DNA from 3 places in the Butyricicoccus porcorum genome. Region 1 is predicted to be linked to each of the others. Evidence: riboswitches for the same ligand, from Rfam matches in the RefSeq annotation. Region 1 holds a riboswitch; each other region holds the start of a gene.
The links. Region 1 has a riboswitch for thiamine pyrophosphate ahead of thiC (phosphomethylpyrimidine synthase ThiC). Riboswitches for the same ligand answer to the same signal wherever they lie in the genome.
Positions count from the first base shown of each region.

Region 2: linked by a shared signal. The riboswitch ahead of thiS (sulfur carrier protein ThiS) and the one ahead of thiC (phosphomethylpyrimidine synthase ThiC) in region 1 are both predicted to bind thiamine pyrophosphate.
Region 3: linked by a shared signal. The riboswitch ahead of ACLM7Z_RS06015 (thiamine-binding protein) and the one ahead of thiC (phosphomethylpyrimidine synthase ThiC) in region 1 are both predicted to bind thiamine pyrophosphate.

Region 1 is NZ_CP178353.1:1,057,461-1,061,532, reverse strand. It holds gene ACLM7Z_RS05130 (polyribonucleotide nucleotidyltransferase) at 1-1,335, opposite strand, end outside; gene rpsO (30S ribosomal protein S15) at 1,515-1,781, opposite strand; gene ACLM7Z_RS05120 (hypothetical protein) at 2,246-2,470, opposite strand; TPP riboswitch at 2,502-2,619, shown strand; gene thiC (phosphomethylpyrimidine synthase ThiC) at 2,705-4,015, shown strand.
Region 2 is NZ_CP178353.1:147,875-151,946, forward strand. It holds gene yajC (preprotein translocase subunit YajC) at 1-102, opposite strand, end outside; gene ACLM7Z_RS00690 (YbhB/YbcL family Raf kinase inhibitor-like protein) at 275-772, shown strand; gene ACLM7Z_RS00695 (aldose 1-epimerase family protein) at 829-1,713, opposite strand; TPP riboswitch at 1,877-1,985, shown strand; gene thiS (sulfur carrier protein ThiS) at 2,074-2,268, shown strand; gene thiF (sulfur carrier protein ThiS adenylyltransferase ThiF) at 2,270-3,076, shown strand; gene ACLM7Z_RS00710 (thiazole synthase) at 3,127-3,891, shown strand; gene thiH (2-iminoacetate synthase ThiH) at 3,905-4,072, shown strand, end outside.
Region 3 is NZ_CP178353.1:1,252,279-1,256,350, forward strand. It holds gene ACLM7Z_RS06005 (nicotinate phosphoribosyltransferase) at 1-1,425, opposite strand, end outside; gene ACLM7Z_RS06010 (DUF3793 family protein) at 1,691-2,254, shown strand; TPP riboswitch at 2,297-2,406, shown strand; gene ACLM7Z_RS06015 (thiamine-binding protein) at 2,479-2,781, shown strand; gene ACLM7Z_RS06020 (ABC transporter permease) at 2,747-3,523, shown strand; gene ACLM7Z_RS06025 (ABC transporter substrate-binding protein) at 3,536-4,072, shown strand, end outside.

The sequences.
Region 1 (4,072 bases):
GGTGGAACCGTTGGAGGACAGAACCTCAGATACGACGCGGATTGCATACGGGAATTCCTCCGCAGACGGCAGAACCGGTACGAGGGAACGCTCTGCGAGTGCGCCATGACCGATTTCACGGCGTCCCGGGCCGCGGGACGGGCGGGTTTCACCGACCGAGAAGGACGGGAAGTTGTAATGATGGATATAACGCTTTTCCTTCTGCTCGAAGATGGTATCCAGCTGCTGTGCATCTGCCAGCGTGCCCAGCGTGCAGACAGACAGAACCTGCGTCTGACCACGGGTGAACAGGCCGGTACCATGTGCGCGCGGCAGGACGCCTACCTGTGCAGCCAGCGGACGGACTTCCTCCATGCCGCGGCCATCGACGCGCTTGCCCTCGGTCAGCCACTTGCGGACAACCTTCTTGCACAGCTTGTCTACGATTTCGGTGATCTCACCTGCGCGCTCGGTTGCAACCTCTTCGCCGAGGAATTCGTCGATCTCAGCGCGGACAACCTGCATACGTGCATCGCGAACGGTCTTGTCATCGGTATCGAAAGCAACCTCGACCTTTGCACGTGCAAAGTCCTCGATCTTGTCGAACAGCTCGTGGTCGACATCGTGGTGCTCATACTCAAACTTCGGCTTGCCGATCTCCGCCTTGATGGAGTCGATGAATGCACACATCTTCTTGATTTCCTCATGTGCAAACAGCAGACCCTCGAGCATCTGATCCTCCGGGACTTCCTTTGCGCCAGCCTCGATCATGACGATCTTCTCCGCGGTGCCGCAAACGGTGACATCCATCAGGCTCTTCTGGCGCTGCTCAACCGTCGGGTTGAGGACGAACTCGCCGTCAACCAGGCCGACGTCAACACCAGCTACGGTGTAGTTGAACGGGATATCGGAAATTGCTACCGCAATGGATGCACCGTTGAGTGCAGTGACCTGCGGGGAATTGTCATAATCGTTGCCCATAACCGTGCAGACGATGGAAACATCGTTGCGCAGATCCTTCGGGAACAGCGGACGCATCGGGCGGTCGATCTGGCGGGAAGCAATGGTTGCCTGCTCGCTTGCCTTGCCCTCACGGCGCATAAACGAACCCGGGATACGGCCGACTGCATACAGCTTTTCTTCAAAATCTACCGAAAGCGGGAAGAAATCTACGCCTTCACGCGGCTTCGGGGATGCCGTTGCAGTAACCAGCACGACGGTATCGCCATAGCGAACCAGTGCGGAGCCGTTGGCCAGCTGTGCAACCTTGCCGGTCTCGACGGTCAGCTTGCGGCCGGCAAACGTGGTTTCAAATACACGCTCTTCATCAAATGACTTGTGTGTAATAGTAGTCATAACTCAGACTGTCTCCTTTTCTCAAAAGAATGATGCGGAACCTCCGACAGTCCTTCAAGCACTTGAAGCGCGGGCTTAACCGGATAAGCCAGTCCTTCAACTGCTCAAGGAATTGCCGTACTGTTCCAAAAAACTGGTAAAGAGGAGACCGCATGCAGCCTCCTCTTCCGTCGGAACTCTTACTTTCTCAGGCCGAGCTTCTTAACGATTGCTCTGTAACGCTCGATATCCTTCTTCTTCAGGTAAGCGAGCATGCTGCGGCGCTGGCCGACCATCTTGAGCAGGCCGCGACGGGAATGGTTGTCGTGCTTGTGCTCCTTCAGATGCTCGGTGAGCTGAGCGATGCGCTCGGTCAGGATTGCGATCTGTACTTCCGGAGAACCGGTATCGGTCTCATGCATGCGGTTTGCTTCAATAACTGCTGCCTTCTGTTCTTTGCGGATCATTTTAACACCTCATGAAAAAAATAATATTTGTTATCTCCCTTGCGCTGGGCAGCGGCCTAAGGTGATGGGCACGGTCAAACATGTCCGGTATCCAGACTGCTAAGCACAGGGAGCGCACTAACTCTTGCATCATATCATACCCAAAGTTGTTTGTAAAGTATAATATGGGTAAAAAATACGGATTTTATACTGCGCAGGGATTGGCAGGGATTGGAGATTTATTCAACCATGCGTGTCGCGCGACGCACCGGCGACATCGACAGAATGACAAATTCCGAAAAAAACCTCTGCAATTCAACTGTTTTTTCCTATCCATCGAAAAATTTTTCGCAGGTTTTACATTCCCATCCTGCGATTTTACCGGTTGTTTTCCAATTGTTTTCATTTTTTTTGCATTTTTTCATCTCTCAACTTTCTTATATATTGAAACTGCACAGTTTTCTTCGCCGTTTCTTGTCGATAATTCATGAATTTTGCTTCTTTTCATCTTTGCCGGCGGGTGATATAATTTCAGCACAATCGAAAGAGAGAATAACCGGAAAGTTCCCCCACTTTCCACCCAAAAGAGCGTCCGCAGCAGGCGGCGCTTCCTCCTCTTTTTTGCCAAGAAACACATGACGGTGGCTGTGCAATAGTGCGGCCTGGATGTCGTGTGTTTTTCTTTTTTGTGGATTTTGTCCAAACCGCATTGACAGATGCCCGCCGTGTTGTTATAATGATATCAATTTACAGGGGAACTGATGTGCGTTCCGCCCGGAACGCCGAGTTGAGAAGGTTAAAACCTGACCCTTTGAACCTGTCGGTTAACACCGTTGTAGGAAGTAAAGGTACAATCCGGTTACGATTTCCAGATATGCGCTGAATTCCTATGAATCCAGCGCATTTTTTGTTCCCTAAGTTTTTTCAGCAGGAGGAAAACCAGCATGCATATGACACAGATCGAAGCGGCAAAAAAGGGCATTGTTACCCCGCAGATGGAAATTGTCGCAAAGAAAGAAAACATTGATGTCGAAGTGCTGCGCGAGCGCATCGCCCGCGGCACGGTCGTCATCCCGGCAAACAAAAATCACACCGCGCTGTCCCCGGAGGGCATCGGCGAAGGTCTGAAAACCAAAATCAACGTCAACCTCGGCATTTCCGGCGACTGCCACAACTATGAAGAGGAGTTCGAGAAGGTTCGCATGTCCATCGATTTCGGCGCCGAAGCCATCATGGATCTGTCCAACTACGGCAAGACCCACACCTTCCGTCAGGAACTGATCGACATGTCCCCTGCCATGATCGGCACTGTTCCGATGTATGATGCCGTCGGTTATCTCGAAAAGGACCTCAAGAGCATCACCGCAAAGGACTTCCTGCGCGTCGTCGAAGCACATGCCAAGACCGGTGTTGATTTCGTCACTATCCACGCAGGCATCAACCGCAAGACCATCGATACGTTCAAGCAGACCAAGCGCCTGACCAACATTGTTTCGCGCGGCGGTTCTCTGCTGTTCGCCTGGATGGAAATGACCGGAAACGAAAACCCGTTCTATGAATACTACGACGAGCTGTGCGACATCCTGCATGAGTACGATGTCACCATCAGTCTCGGCGACGCAATGCGTCCCGGCTCCACCCATGACTCGACCGATGCCAGCCAGATCACCGAGCTGATCGAACTCGGTATCCTGACTCAGCGCGCATGGGACAAAAACGTACAGGTCATGATCGAAGGCCCGGGTCACATGGCACTCAACGAGATCAAGGCCAACATGGAGATTGAAAAGCGCCTGTGCCATGGCGCACCGTTCTATGTCCTTGGCCCGCTGGTCACCGACATCGCACCGGGCTATGACCACATCACCTCTGCCATCGGCGGTGCCATTGCAGCCACCTACGGTGCAGATTTCCTGTGCTATGTCACCCCGGCTGAGCACCTGCGCCTGCCGGACGTCAACGACGTAAAGGAAGGCATCATTGCGTCCAAGATTGCTGCCCATGCCGCTGACATGGCAAAGGGTATCCCGGGTGCACGCGAAATCGACGACAAGATGAGCGACGCACGCCGCCGCCTCGACTGGGATGAGATGTTCTCCCTCGCCATCGACGGCAAGAAGGCACGCGAATACTTCGAGTCCAAGCCGCCTCAGGATCGCCACACCTGTTCGATGTGCGGCAAGATGTGTGCCATGCGCACCACCAACTACATTCTCGAAGGCAAGGACGTCAGCCTGCTGTCCGACGAGAAGTAAATTCCGAACACACCTTACCTATGCAAAATCCCCGACCGGAAAAAGACCGGCCGGGGA
Region 2 (4,072 bases), 910 kb from region 1:
GATCAGCATGAAGTAGAACAGTACAAAAATCAGAATCAGCGGGACGAACGAAAGATAGGTCTCCGCACCCGGCATCTGTGTATCCAGTGCAAATGGAATCATTTCGACTTTACACCTCCTGTCGAATTCACAATAAGTCAATTATATACAATCAACCTGCAAATTACAAGCATTTTTCCCGTTTGTCCATGAAATGTTTGACGCTTTGTCTTTGCGCCGCATGCATTTCGGTGTATAATGGGGACAGATCAGCTCTGACAGGAGGTTTGAAACCATGAAAGTGACAAGTACAGGCATCGAAAACGGCTTCTGGGCCGACCGGTTCGGAAAATTCGGCAGTGATCTCTCCGCGAAGGGAAAAAATGTCCGCTCCGTTCCGTTTTCCATCTCGGACGCGCCGGCAGGCACAGTTAGTTTTGCCGTCGTTCTCGACGACAAGGACGCCATCCCGGTCTGTGGATTCAACTGGATTCACTGGACGCTGTGCAACCTGACACAGGCGGAGGTCGCGGAGGATGCCAGCCGGAACAGTCCTGACTTTATTCAGGGCTCGACAAGTTTCCACAGCGCAGCGGGCGACGAGACGCGCGCCGAAGCCTCCTGCTACGGCGGCATGGCACCCCCGGACGCCGACCACGAATACACCCTGACGGTATACGCGCTCGACTGCACGCTGGATCTCACAGAGGGCTTTTACCTCAACGAAATGCTGCGCGCCATGCGCGGGCATGTGCTGGCACACGCACGCGTTTCCGCGATGTACCGGGCTTAATGGCAGCGCTGCCGGAGGACGGCCCCCGCCCTCCGGCTTTTTTTCGCCCAATCGCGTTATTCCGTAATGGTTGTGGAGAAGGTCAGCGTCTCGCTCTCGCCCGGCTTCAGGCAGCGCACGCCAATTTTGTTTTCCAGCGCGTGGTCAAGATAGGCCGTATCCGGCAGCGTGCTCCACGGCTCAATGCAGACATAATTGGTTGGCTTGCCCGTGTACTTGCTCCAGATGCCGAGATACGGGAAATCCTCGAAATCCATGCGGATGCAGTGTGCGGATTTGTCGCTTTTTACACAGACCGACCGCGTCTGCACGTCGTCCAGAATGAGCGCATCCAGCGCAAACAGCTCATCGGTCAGGTACAACTTTCCGTCGGTGAGCGGCACGTCACGTTTTTCCTTCGTAATCATCAGCGCTTCGTTGTTGATGAGCGGGTGCACGGCGTCCCCGTCACCAAAATCGACATAATAATCCGCCATCGTCTCGCCGTCCTCCAGTGCGACATTGTACGCATCATGTCCGCCGACCTCGTAATACATGTCGGTATCGCCGTTGTTCTTCGTGATATGTTCCTTTTTGAGCGTCGCGCCGTCCAGCGTATAGCGCACGGTCAGCGCAAAATCAAACGGATACATCGCACGGGTGTAATCAATCGGCAGAAGGGTGAAGTCGATGCTGGTTTCCGTCTGCGCCGTGCAGGCAAATTCCAGATCGCGGCCAAAGCCGTGCTGTGTGATGGTATATTCTTTCCCTCCGACAGTATACGTCTTGTCCTTCAGGCGGCCGACAATCGGAAACAGGATCGGCGCATGGCGTGCCCAGATCGACGGGTCTGCCTGCCAGACATATTCCGTGCCGGAGGCTCTGGATTTCATGGAGCTGAGCTCCGCGCCCTTGCTGTCAATGACAACCGTGAAAACTTCATTCTGAATCGTATATTGCATCGTTCTCTCTCCTCTGTGCCCGCCGGGTGGTTCAGCGGTTTTTTCATAATTTCAGTGTAACATGCAGCCCGCCGTTCGTCAATGTCACACAGAGCCACATAAAAAATCATTGACATTTCGCCGGATTCGCCGTATAATACACCCGAAAGACAACTGAACACTTGTTCTTGAACTGGGGATCCGCGGCAAGCGGCTGAGAGTGGAGTAACTGCCTCCTTACTCATTGAACCTGTCTGGTTAGTACCGACGTAGGGAGTTTCGAGGTATTCACAGTTTTGAACGATATGAGACCACGGCTTCCGGGTGCCGGTGGTCTTTTTCTTTTGTATTTTATTTTCAGCACACAAGGAGGAATGCTGCATGAAGGTGAACGGCAAATCTGTCCCGGCAGAAGAGGGCATGACCATCTGCGCGCTGCTCGAACAGCAGGGCTATCCGCTCACGCGCATTGCCGTCGAAGTCAACGGCGAAATCGTGCCCAAGGCGCAATACGATACGTTCGCACTGCACGATGCGGATACAGTAGAAATTGTCTGCTTCGTGGGCGGTGGCTGACATGACCATCACCTGTAACGGAAAGCCGCTGGTGCTGGAAGACGGCGCACGCTTGCAACAGACCGCACATGCGCTGATGCCGTCCGCATCCGTGGTCATCCGCAACGGCTTTCAGACAAACGAAGATGTCCTCCTCGAGGACGGCGACAGCATCACACTGATTGAAAAGGGCGTCCTGCCGCCGCAGGAGGTGCTCGAGCACATGATGGCAGCGCGGCACTCCCCACACGTGCATGAAACGGTCAAGCGCGCCTGTGTCGGCATCGCCGGCCTCGGCGGGCTCGGCTCCAACATCGCTGCCATGCTCGCGCGCACCGGCGTCGGGCATCTGATCCTCGCGGATTTCGACGTTGTCGAACCGAGCAATCTCAACCGCCAGAACTATTATGTCTCGCACCTCGGGATGCACAAAACCGACGCGACAGCGGACATCATCCGCCAGATCAACCCGTTTATCGAAGTAGAAACGCACACGGTTCGCATCACAGAGGACAATGCGGCGGACATCTTTGGCGGCTGTGATGTGGTCTGTGAGGCATTCGACAACCCCGTCTGTAAGGCGGAACTGGTCTCCGCGCTGCTCAGCAGCTCGGACACGATCCGCATTGTCGCGGGTTCCGGTATGGCAGGCTATGGCTCTTCCAACGAAATTCTGACCAGAAAACGAATGTCACGCCTGTATGTCTGCGGCGATGGCGAAACTGCCGCGGCAAACGGCGTCGGCCTGATGGCGCCGCGCGTCTCGGTCTGTGCCGGTCATCAGGCAAATATGGCTCTTCGCCTGCTGCTCGGGATCGGGCAGCCGTGACGCCCCTACCTATCTTTATCAAAAACATCTTTCAAAGGAGACTGACACCAATGGCTGATACATTTACCCTCGGCGGACATGAATTTACCTCCCGCTTTATCCTCGGTTCCGGCAAATACTCGCTCGACCTCATCAAGGCAGCTGTCGAATATGCAGGCGCACAGATCGTCACGCTTGCCCTGCGCCGTGCCACCCTCGGCAGCATCGACAACATCCTCGACTACATCCCGGAGGGCGTCACATTGCTGCCGAACACCTCCGGTGCGCGCAACGCCGAAGAAGCTGTCCGCATCGCACGCCTCGCCCGTGAGGTCGGCTGCGGTGATTTCATCAAGATTGAATGCATCCATGAGTCCAAGTACCTGCTCCCGGACAACTATGAGACCATCAAGGCGACAGAAATCCTCGCCAAGGAAGGCTTTGTCGTCCTGCCGTACATGTATCCAGATCTGAACGCAGCGCGCGACCTCGTCAATGCCGGTGCCGCCGCTGTCATGCCGCTCGGTGCGCCGATTGGCACGAACAAGGGGCTTGTTACCAAGGAATTTATCCAGATTCTCGTCGATGAAATTGACCTGCCGGTCATCGTTGACGCGGGCATCGGCAAGCCGAGCCAGGCATGTGAGGCAATGGAAATGGGCTGTGCCGCTGTCATGTCCAACACGGCGATTGCAACCGCAGGCGATATTCCGGCGATGGCTGGCGCCTTCAAGCAGGCCATCGAGGCTGGCCGTACCGCTTACCTGTCCGGTATGGGCCGTATTCTGGAAAAAGCATCCGCTTCTTCCCCGCTGACCGGCTTCCTCGCGGACTAAGGAGGACAGCATCATGAGTGAAATCATCAACGCAAAATATATCACACGCGAAACCAACCATATGGAATACCAGCCGGGCATGGAAATTGTCCCCGGCAATATCATCGATCAGGTTCTGGATGCGCGCGAAAGCTATGACGAAACAAAATACACTGCCGCGGACGTCATCCGTGCCCTGTCA
Region 3 (4,072 bases), 190 kb from region 1:
CAACAGCAGCCGCTTGATGTCCCACAGCCTGCGGGACAGGTCGACATAATAGGTGTGCGGATTTTCAAAGCGCTGCACCTCATCCCACAGCAGGCCGACCTGCTCGGTGCAGTACGCCTGAATGTCGTGGATGGACGGCAGCTCGTAGACGCGCTTGCCGTTTTTGAAAATCGGAACCTGAAGCTCTTTTGCTGTGAAGTTGGTCAGCGTTTTGGTTTTCCAGGTTGCGTTCGGGTCGAAAATTGTGTGCGGTGTGTCCGGGTCGATGACCTCATCATAGATACACAGTTCATCTGCCAGTGCCTTGCCGCTCTCGTTGTCGAAAAAGCGGTACAGCTTTTTGAAATGCGGGTTAGTGATCTTGGAGGTGTTTTCACTCACTTTGATTTTCGGCACAATGGTGCCGTCTGGTGCTTCAATTGCCACCAGCTTGTACACGCCGCCGAAGACCGGTGCGCTGCGCGCGGTAATCAGGCGCTCGCCGACACCAAAGGTATCGATACAGGCACCCTGCATGAGCAGGTCGCGGATCAGGTGCTCATCCAGAGCATTGGACGCGGTGATTTTGCAGCAGGACAGCCCTGCCTCATCCAGCATGTTTCGCGCCTGCCGGGACAGATAGGCGATGTCACCGGAGTCCAGACGGATGGCAAAATTGGTGATCCCTTTCGGCAGAAGGATCTCTTTGAAGGCACGGATGGCGTTTGGTACGCCGCTTTTCAGTGTGTTGTAGGTGTCGACCAGCAGCGTTGTGTTGTCCGGATACAGCTCACAGTATGTTTTGAATGCTTCATATTCGCTGTCGAACATCTGTACCCAGGAATGTGCCATGGTACCGCCCGCCGGGACGCCGTACAGCTCGTCGGTCAGCGTGCATGCCGTTCCGGCACAGCCGCCGATGTATGCCGCGCGCGCGCCGATGACTGCGCCGTCCGCACCCTGTGCGCGGCGGGAGCCGAATTCCAGCACAACACGACCCTGTGCGGCACGCACAATGCGCTTGGCCTTGGTAGCAATCAACGACTGATGATTGATGGCGAGCAGGACAAAGGTTTCAATCAGCTGTGCTTCAATTGCCGGGGCGCGCACAGTCAGGATAGGCTCGTTCGGAAACACCGGCGTGCCCTCCGGCACAGCGTAAATATCACCGGTAAATTTGAACTCGCGCAGATAGGTCAGAAATTTTTCGTCAAACAGTTTTTTCGAGCGCAGGTATTCAATGTCCTCTTCCTCGAAATGCAGCTGTTCGATATAGTGCACGATCTGCTCCAGTCCGGCCGCAATTGCAAAGCCGCCGCCGTCCGGCACCGTGCGGAAAAATACATCAAAATAGGTATTTCGCTTATAAAAGCCGTTGAGGAAATACCCGTTGCTCATTGTCAGCTCATAAAAATCGCAGAGCATGGAAAGATTTTCTCGTTGCATTACAGTCACTTCCTGTTCCCGGTTGGGTTTGATGTACTCAGTATACCCTATTTTGCCAGTACAATCAATTTGTCCGCATACATAGCAAGACAGGCGACAGGGGAAACTACAGGCACAGCGGAAAAGACAAAAGAAAGGATTGACAAATCTGGACTGGTTTGGTATCATAATGGCAGTTAGCAAGGGCTAACTGCAAGCGGGTTGTCAAAGCAGCCCCTCTTTTTGGAAAATTGAGTTAGCTTTTGCTAATTATGGAGGGAAGGACATGGATAAAACGCTGGAAGAAATGCTGGTGGAGCAGTGCGCGCCGACGCTGGCAGGAGTGAAGCCTGCGAATCTGTTCCGTTGCCCCGATCATGCGGCGCTGTACCATTCGGTGCAGGAGTGGGACAACCGCCTTCGCGCGAGCGGTATCCGCATTCGTGTGGTCAAACGCTGCCGCCGTACCCATGCATGTCTGATTTATGTGTGCCGCTGGGACTGGATCTGCCGCACACTGGCGCAGGCGGATACGGCGGAATTTCTACGCACAAACGGCTATGATCTGTCGAAGGGGACAGAGAGCGTGCTGTGCCAGCTGTCGCGCCGCCTGTGCCTGCAGGAGGATTTCCCGCATGAAATCGGTGTATTTCTGGGCTATCCGCTGCATGATGTGATTGGATTTATTGAAAACCGCGGACAAAACTATTCCTGCTGCGGGCATTGGAAGTGCTACGGCGATGCAGACCGGGCGCAGCGGACTTTCGATGTCTATAAGCGCTGTACAGCCGTGTATAAGCGTATGTACCGCCGTGGTGTGCCGCTGATGAAGCTGGTTGTCGCTGCATAATGGCGCACGGGGTTGCAGACAGGCAGGATTTGTGCTATATTAAATGACTATCAGGGGAGTCCGGACAGACGGGCTGAGAAACGGATACTGTTCCGTGACCCTTTGACCTGATCTGGATCATGCCAGCGCGGGAGTGACAGAACTGCCAGCGCCTTCGCCGCGTTTCCGGTGAAGGCGCTTTTTCTGTGTGTAAACCGCTGCGAACAAAGAAAGGAAGAAGTAGCATGAAAGCAAGCGTTGCAATTCAGACTCTGCCGGAGGCAGAAAACGAAACCGAACTGGTACGTATTGTCGATGAAGTCATTGCGTATATCAAAAGCACCGGCCTGCATTATTATGTCGGCCCGTTTGAGACAACGATTGAGGGTGAGGACTATGACCAGCTGATGGACATTGTAAAGGAATGCCAGCACATTGCCATCCGTGCAGGTGCGCCGTCGGTTTCCGCGTACATTAAGGTAGTGTACCGCCCGGAAGGAGAGATTCTGACCATTGATAAAAAGGTTACGAAGCATCACGAGCAGTAAGGGGCCTGCCGCACTTGCGATTGTCCTGCTGCTGGCGGTCTGGCAGCTGGTTTCGGCCAGCGGGCTTGTGCCCGGTTATATGCTGCCGTCTCCGGTGCAGGTCGTTCGCGCCTTTGTCGGGGAATTTGGCCTGCTGTGTGAGAATGCTGTCATTACGCTGGAGGAGGCGTTTCTTGGTCTTGCACTCGGTGTTGCCATCGGCTTTGCCTTTGCGGTGCTGATGGATGCGTTTTCCTGGCTGTACCGGGCATTTTATCCGCTGTTGGTTATTTCCCAGACTATCCCGACCGTGGCAATTGCGCCGCTGCTCGTGCTCTGGTTTGGCTATGAGATGACGCCAAAGATCATTTTGATTGTCATTGCAACGTTTTTTCCGGTGACAGTCGGTCTGCTCGACGGCTTCCGCAGCATTGACCCGGATTCCATCAACCTGCTGCGCTCGATGGGCGCGGGCAAATGGCAGATTTTCCGCTATATCAAATGCCCGTCTGCGCTGCCGCAGTTTTTTTCCGGGCTGCGCATTGCTTCGGCCTATGCGATTGTCGGTGCGGTGATCTCGGAATGGCTGGGCGGCTTCGGCGGTCTGGGTGTATACATGACGCGCGTCAAAAAGGCGTTTGCGTTTGACAAGATGTTTGCAGTCATTTTCCTGATTTCCGCCATCAGTCTGATCCTGATGGCGCTGGTCAACCTGCTGCAAAAGAAATGCATGCCGTATTCCAATATGGACGGCGACGATTAAGTGAGGATTTGTATGAACCTGTGGAAAAGAGTAACGGCGGCAGTTGTTCTGTCCGCCATGGCGCTGGGACTCGCTGCCTGCGGCAGCAGCAGCGCGCCGCAGAACGGTTCTGCGGAACAGGGCTCCGGAGACACTTCTGGGGATCTCAAGAAAGTCACCTTTGTGCTCGACTGGACGCCGAATACCAACCATACCGGTCTGTATGTCGCGTTGCAGAATGGTTATTTTGAAGACGCCGGACTGGATGTCGATGTTGTACAGCCGCCTGATGACGGCGCAGAGGTTCTGGTCGGCTCGGGTAAGGCAGATTTTGGCGTGTCGTTTCAGGACACGATGGCTTCTGCATTGATCGGTGACAACGCACTGCCAATCACGGCGGTTGCCGCGGTCATCCAGCACAATACCTCCGGTATTATCTCTCGCGCAGGCGAGGGGATGGATCGCCCGAAGGGTCTGGAAGGCAAAAAGTATGCCACCTGGGATATGGATATTGAAAAAGCTATGATGAAGAATGTCGTCGAGACGGACGGCGGTGATTTCTCCAAGGTT